Linked DNA regions of Robertmurraya sp. FSL R5-0851. The protein of the gene in region 2 interacts with the protein of the main gene of each other region in a pairwise test. Links are inferred from orthologs where the notes say so. Each region holds a gene or a part of one and is shown on either strand. Other genes may lie near its edges.

What was found. Proteins that work in one complex are often made in the same cells at the same time.
Region 1: the proteins of menB (region 2) and MKX65_RS21980 interact in binary tests that used the Escherichia coli proteins (3 or more experiments, as listed by UniProt). The link is inferred for Robertmurraya sp. FSL R5-0851 from one-to-one orthologs.

The regions. Positions count from the first base shown.
Region 1 is NZ_JBBOOE010000001.1:4,287,256-4,290,594, reverse strand. What follows is about bases 181-3,080. They hold MKX65_RS21980 (SDR family NAD(P)-dependent oxidoreductase), read left to right. Parts: upstream 181-1,012; coding sequence 1,013-2,149; downstream 2,150-3,080. Other genes in these bases: MKX65_RS21975 (lipopolysaccharide biosynthesis protein), read left to right, coding at 2,239-3,080; MKX65_RS21985 (O-antigen ligase family protein), read left to right, coding at 181-882. Outside these bases: more of MKX65_RS21985, read left to right, coding at 1-180; more of MKX65_RS21975, read left to right, coding at 3,081-3,198; MKX65_RS21970 (glycosyltransferase family 2 protein), read left to right, coding at 3,195-3,339. UniProt on the Escherichia coli protein: Catalyzes the interconversion between ADP-D-glycero-beta-D-manno-heptose and ADP-L-glycero-beta-D-manno-heptose via an epimerization at carbon 6 of the heptose.
Region 2 is NZ_JBBOOE010000001.1:3,613,824-3,617,069, reverse strand. The notes cover bases 271-3,077. They hold menB (1,4-dihydroxy-2-naphthoyl-CoA synthase), read left to right. Parts: upstream 271-1,168; coding sequence 1,169-1,987; downstream 1,988-3,077. Other genes in these bases: MKX65_RS18570 (o-succinylbenzoate--CoA ligase), read left to right, coding at 2,098-3,077; menH (2-succinyl-6-hydroxy-2,4-cyclohexadiene-1-carboxylate synthase), read left to right, coding at 332-1,150; menD (2-succinyl-5-enolpyruvyl-6-hydroxy-3-cyclohexene-1-carboxylic-acid synthase), read left to right, coding at 271-332. Also shown: more of menD, read left to right, coding at 1-270; more of MKX65_RS18570, read left to right, coding at 3,078-3,246. UniProt on the Escherichia coli protein: Converts o-succinylbenzoyl-CoA (OSB-CoA) to 1,4-dihydroxy-2-naphthoyl-CoA (DHNA-CoA).

The DNA of each region.
Region 1 (3,339 bases), 670 kb from region 2 along the record:
ATTGCTTTATTAGGTAAGACCATCTTTAGCTCGAATTTCGAGTCTTATATGGCCTTTTGGAAAAGCTTTATGAATGATGATCTACTATTTAGACGGAGTCATAGTGTGTTTTATAAGAGTCATTTCTATGTACTAATAGGTTTAGTGCTATCTTTAAATGATATAATGTCAAAAAAATACTCTACGCTAAATACTCTTAATGTGATCTTAGGATCTATATCTATTTTTTGGTCAGATACAAGAGGTTTTTCTATTGCTTTATTAGTAGGTCTATTTGTGATTGTATTTTTCGATATGAAGATCTTTACGGACTCAATTAAAGAATGGTCACAAAAGGGCAGGACCATCTTAAAAAACAGACAAATCATGACAAAAGTCGTTGTGCTTGTGTTGCTAGCAGTTCTTGTTCCATATCTGTACCAATATACAACATTGGAAAGATTTAAGGATCAAACAAACGAAGAACCAAGCGATGTAAAGGATACGAGTGTTGGTGCAAGAATAGATTTTTTATTAGATTCAAAAGAGATATTACTGGAGAGTCCGATCACCTTTATTTTTGGTGAAGGATATGGAACCAGCATTGCAGGTCGAGTAGAAGGAATTGAAATGAGTTTCCTAGATATTTGGGTTGAACAAGGGGCGATAGGATTATCCATATGGCTATACCTTTGCTTACTTGTGTTATTCCATTATCATATTGCTTACAAGAATGGAAATGAAATAACGACAGTAGATCGTTCCTTAATAGGTGCTTTTGTTGGAATGGTTCTTTTAACGAATATCAATCCATTTATTAATAACCCAATAGGAATTGTCTTTTTCTTACTCGTGCTCATTTTCGCTCAAAATAAGAATAGAGAGAAAGAGCCTTTGGGATAACAAGGCTATTAGGCATAGTCAAAACGATGTTTGAACTTATTTATTACATTTTGTATAATAGTGTGCGAAACTTAGGTGTATCGTACATAGTTGTGATAACTATTCTTTACTAAAGGAAGTAGGAACTTTTATGATAAAAAATATATTAATCACTGGTGGAGCAGGATTCATCGGTAGTAATTTAGCTTTAAAACTATTAGATAAAGGTTACCAAGTAACGGTTCTGGATAATCTATCTCCACAAATTCATGGAGAAGATGGAACAAAGTCTGATCTCTTCTTAAACATTAAAGACAAAGTGAATTTTATACAAGGTGACGTAGTTAACAGTGAGGATTGGAAAAGGGCATTAAAAGGTCAAGATGTGGTTGTTCATTTAGCAGCTGAAACGGGTACTGGTCAATCCATGTATGAAATCAATAAATACATTGATGTAAATGTAAAGGGAACATCGAATCTATTAGACATTCTAACGAATGAAGAGCACCAAGTGAAGAAAATAGTGATTGCTGCTTCAAGGGCTATCTATGGTGAGGGAATGTACCATTGTACAGAGCACGGAACGGTATACCCTGTAGCGAGAACAGAAGCAGATATGAGTAAGGGGGATTTCGAAGTAAAATGCCCAATCTGTAACCGTGATGTGGAGGTTATGGCTACTACAGAGGAAACGAAAATTCATCCAACATCTATCTACGGAATTACGAAACAAATGCAGGAAGATATGTGTATGGTGGTAGGTAAGTCGTTAAATATTCCAGTCGTCGGTTATCGCTATCAGAATGTGTATGGTCCTGGACAATCATTAAAGAATCCATACACAGGAATTCTGTCCATCTTTTCAACGATTATTAAAAATGGAAACAATATTAATATCTTTGAGGACGGAAAAGAATCAAGGGATTTTGTATTTATTGATGATATCGTTGACGCAACAATTCTAGGAATTGAAAAAGAAGAAGCAAATTATGAAAGCTTTAATGTAGGGACAGGTGTTTGTACAAACGTATTGGAAGTGGCAACTCTTCTTAAGGAAAAATACCAGTCTGAAACGGATATTGTTATTAGTGGCAATTATCGTTTAGGTGATATTCGTCATAACTTCGCTGACTTGACTAAAATTCATGAGAAGCTTGGGTTCACACCTAAGGTTAGCTTCGAAGAAGGAATTAGCAAATTTGTTGATTGGGTAAACCAGCAAGAAGTCGTTGAAGACAACTATCAGAAATCAATTGAAGAAATGAAGAAAAAAGGGTTATATAAGTAATGGTCTCTTCATTGCAAAATAAAAAAATTTTATTTTTATGTCCCTTGTTTTTTAATTATCATAAAAAAATAATGAGGGCAATGGAGTCTATGGGGGCAGAAGTTGATTTTTTCGATGAACGCCCCTCGAATACTGTATTTTCAAAAGCCCTATTACGAATTAACCGAAATTTTGTCACAGGACAAGTAAATAGGTATTATGAAGAAATCACTTCTAAGATAACGAATAAAAAGTACGATTATATCTTTATCTGTCAGGCAGAGGCGACTCCCCAGTTTTTCCTAAAGAAGGTAAGAGAATTAAATCCACAAGCAAGAATGGTACTGATGCTTTGGGATTCAGTCGCTAATAAGGTAAATACCCTAGAAAAGTTAGAGTATTTTGATGAAGTTTTCTCGTTTGATAAACAAGATTGTGAGAAGTTCGGTTTAACTTTTAGACCTTTATTCTTTGATATTGAATATGCACAAATTGCTAAAGAAAAGACAGAATTATACTATGACCTCTTCTTCGTTGGAACAGTCCATAGTGATCGCTATCGCATTTTAAGAGAAGTTAGGGAGCAATTCGAGAAAAATCATCTTAAGGTGTTTTATTATTTATTTCTACCTAGTAAGTTAATGTATTATCAAAGAAAATGGTTTACTAGTGATGTGAAGGGTAGTAAGATATCTGAATTTTCCTTTGTTGGATTACCGAGTGAACAACTAACATCTAAGTTAAAACAATCAAGAGCTGTAGTTGATATTCAACATCCAAAACAAACGGGTTTAACGATGAGAACCATTGAAATGCTCGGTGCAAATAAGAAAATGATTACTACTAATGAAGAAATTAAGAAATATGATTTCTATCATCCTAATAATATTTGTGTTGTTGACAGAAATCATGTGGTTGTACCGAAAGAATTTATGACTACTCCCTATGTTCCAGTGGACGAGAAAGTGAAGGAACGATACTCAATTCAGTATTTTGTGAAAGACATACTTGGTATAACCGGAGAAGAAGGATGCAATTTCTTTTCGAAAGCTAGTGGAGGGCAACAATGAATGTTTCTGTAGCGATGGCCACTTATAATGGAGAAAAATATATTAGACAGCAGATTGATAGCATTCTTTCTCAACTTGGCGATGAAGATGAATTGGTTATTTCTGATAATCATTCAAAGGACAATACTGTTTCAATAATAA
Region 2 (3,246 bases):
ATCATATTGACCTAAGTGTTATTGTGCTAAATAACAATGGTGGTGGGATTTTTAGTTTCCTTCCTCAGGCAAGTCATCCGCAGCATTTTGAACGTCTATTTGGTACTCCGTTAGACCTTGATTTTGAACCAGCTGTCTCCATGTACGGCGGGACTTTTAGCCGAGTTTCTACTTGGATGGAGCTTACTTCCTCTTTTGAGCAAACTTTGGCGAAAGAAGGATTATCGGTTATTGAAGTTCCGACAAAAAGAGATGAAAACCTACAAGAACATCGAAATTTGTGGGATTATGTTTCCCGGGAAATTAGTCGGAATTTGCGTGGCGAAAGCTGATGAAAATTGAGGTGCATGGGGTAGAATATCATGTCGAAGTATCAGGAGAGGGTTTTCCGATTGTTCTACTTCATGGATTTACCGGTGATATTTCTACATGGTCGGATTGTGAAGAGCTGTTAAAGAAAAACTCGAGAATCATCAAAGTTGATCTTGTCGGACATGGAAAATCGTCATCCCCAGATTCGATTGAACGGTATGAAATGAAGTCGGTGGTGGAGGATTTACGTTCTATTTTTCAAAATTTAAACATAGAGCAAGCAGATGTGGTTGGATACTCAATGGGAGGTCGAGTGGCGCTTGCATTTGCATTGATGAATCCGACCTTAGTACGTAACCTTGTTCTCGAAAGTGCTTCTCCAGGACTTGTAACGGAGGAAGATAGAAGGAGTAGAAGAGAACAGGATGAACAGTTAGCCAATAAAATTCAGAAAAATGGATTAGATTGGTTCGTCGAATATTGGAGCAATATTCCGTTATTCGAAAGTCAAAAAAAATTACCAGTACTCATTCGCCAACGAATAAAAGAGCAAAGAAAGCAAAACTCTATTAAGGGATTGGCAAATAGCTTGATTGGAATGGGAACGGGGTCACAACCAAGCTATTGGGAAAGACTAAATGAGTACCCCGGTAAAGTCTTATTGCTTACGGGTTCCATGGATCAGAAATTTGTCAACATTGCTGAAAAGATGACAAAATATCTAAAAAAAAGTCAGTGGGTAAATATTGATGGATGTGGACATGCAATACATGTGGAACAACCTGAAAAATTTGGTACAATAGTAAGTGGGTTTTTGTCGAATAAATCCGATTCTTAATTAAGGGAGGAAAACACATTGACAGCTGAGTGGGTATCTCAAAGAAATTACGAAGATATTCTGTATGAAACATATAACGGTATTGCTAAGATTACCATCAATCGTCCAGAAGTGCGAAATGCATTTCGTCCTAAGACGGTCATGGAATTAATTGATGCGTTTGCTTATGCACGTGACGACCGTAATGTAGGTGTAATCGTCTTAACAGGAGCTGGAGACCAAGCATTCTGTTCAGGAGGAGATCAAAAAGTACGTGGACATGGTGGATACGTTGGAGAAGACGAAATCCCTCGTTTAAATGTTCTTGATCTTCAACGCTTAATTCGTGTAATTCCTAAGCCTGTTGTTGCGATGGTAAAGGGATATGCAATTGGTGGAGGACATGTTTTACATATCGTATGTGATTTAACCATTGCGGCTGATAATGCGATCTTTGGACAAACGGGTCCTAAAGTGGGTAGCTTTGATGCTGGATATGGTTCAGGTTATTTAGCAAGAATCGTGGGACATAAAAAAGCACGAGAAATTTGGTATTTATGCCGTCAATACAATGCGCAAGAAGCACTTGATATGGGGCTAGTAAATACAGTTGTTCCTCTTGAGCAAGTGGAGGAAGAAACAATTAAATGGTGTGAGGAAATGCTAGAAAAGAGCCCAACTGCTCTTCGTTTCTTAAAAGCAGCATTTAATGCAGATACAGATGGACTAGCTGGAATTCAACAGTTTGCTGGAGATGCTACTCTCCTTTATTACACAACGGATGAAGCAAAGGAAGGGCGCGATGCGTTTAAAGAAAAACGCAAGCCAGACTTTGGTCAATTCCCACGTTTCCCTTGATAGGTTAGTAAAGAGCTTGGCCCAAAATGGCCAAGCTTTTTTGTATGAAACCTCTAACATTGAAAATGAAAGGTCAATTTGATAACTTAGTTAGGAAGAGGGTGAAAAAATTGTCAATAGAAGTCATGCCGAATTTTCTTAAAAAGAGAGCATTTTTGACACCTAGTCGAACGGCGTTGGTATTTGAAGATAAACGCTACACATTTCAACAGCTATATGCGGAATGTGTCGATGTAGCAGGTCGAATGCACACATATGGAATGAGACAGGATCAATACGTTGCACTGTTATTATCGAATCATTCCGAAAGTGTCGTTATATTGTTGTCATTACAGCTACTTGGTATAAAAGCAGTTTTGCTTAACACAAGACTAACTCGAGAAGAACTGAATTATCAGTTGAAGGACTCAAATTCAGCTTTTTTAATTACGGAAGCATTGTTCAAAGAAAAAGCGGAACAATTAGATGTACATATCGTCTACAAACATGAGTTGTTTCAAACATCATATATTGAGCCACCTCTTGTGAATGAAGTAGCTTTAGAAGAGGTTTGCTCTCTCATGTACACTTCTGGAACGACGGGTTCTCCTAAAGGGGTTATGCAAACGTATGGAAACCATTGGTGGAGTGCAATTGGCTCAAGCTTAAATCTTGGATTGCAAGATGGTGATGGGTGGTTATGTGCAGTTCCTCTTTTTCATATTAGTGGCTATTCCATTTTAATGAGAAGTATGATTTATGGAATGAAGATGGTGTTGCACGAGAGCTTTGACGTGGAAAAAACGTTGCAAGATATAACGTCTGAGAAAGTCACAACGATGTCTGTTGTAAGTACGATGCTTTCACGATTATTAGATCACTTGGATAGCCAGTTACCGAGTCATTTTCGTTGTATGCTTTTAGGAGGAGGCCCAGCTTCACTTTCATTATTAGAAAGATGTGTGGAGCTACAAGTTCCAGTTTATCAAACGTATGGAATGACAGAAACGGCCTCTCAATTTGTCACTTTATCTCCTGAATATAGCTTGAACAAATTAGGTTCAGCAGGAAAGGCACTTTTTCCATCACAATTAAAAATTGTTGCTGCTGATGGTTTGGAACAGCAACCGTTAGAGTCAGGAGAAATCTATGTAAAAGGTCCGAATGTCACGAAAGGGTATTTGAATAAAGAGAGTTCGCACCTAATAGATGGATGGTTTGCAACTGGGGACATAGGATATGTTGATGATGAAGGTTTCTTATACGTGCAGGATCGCCGT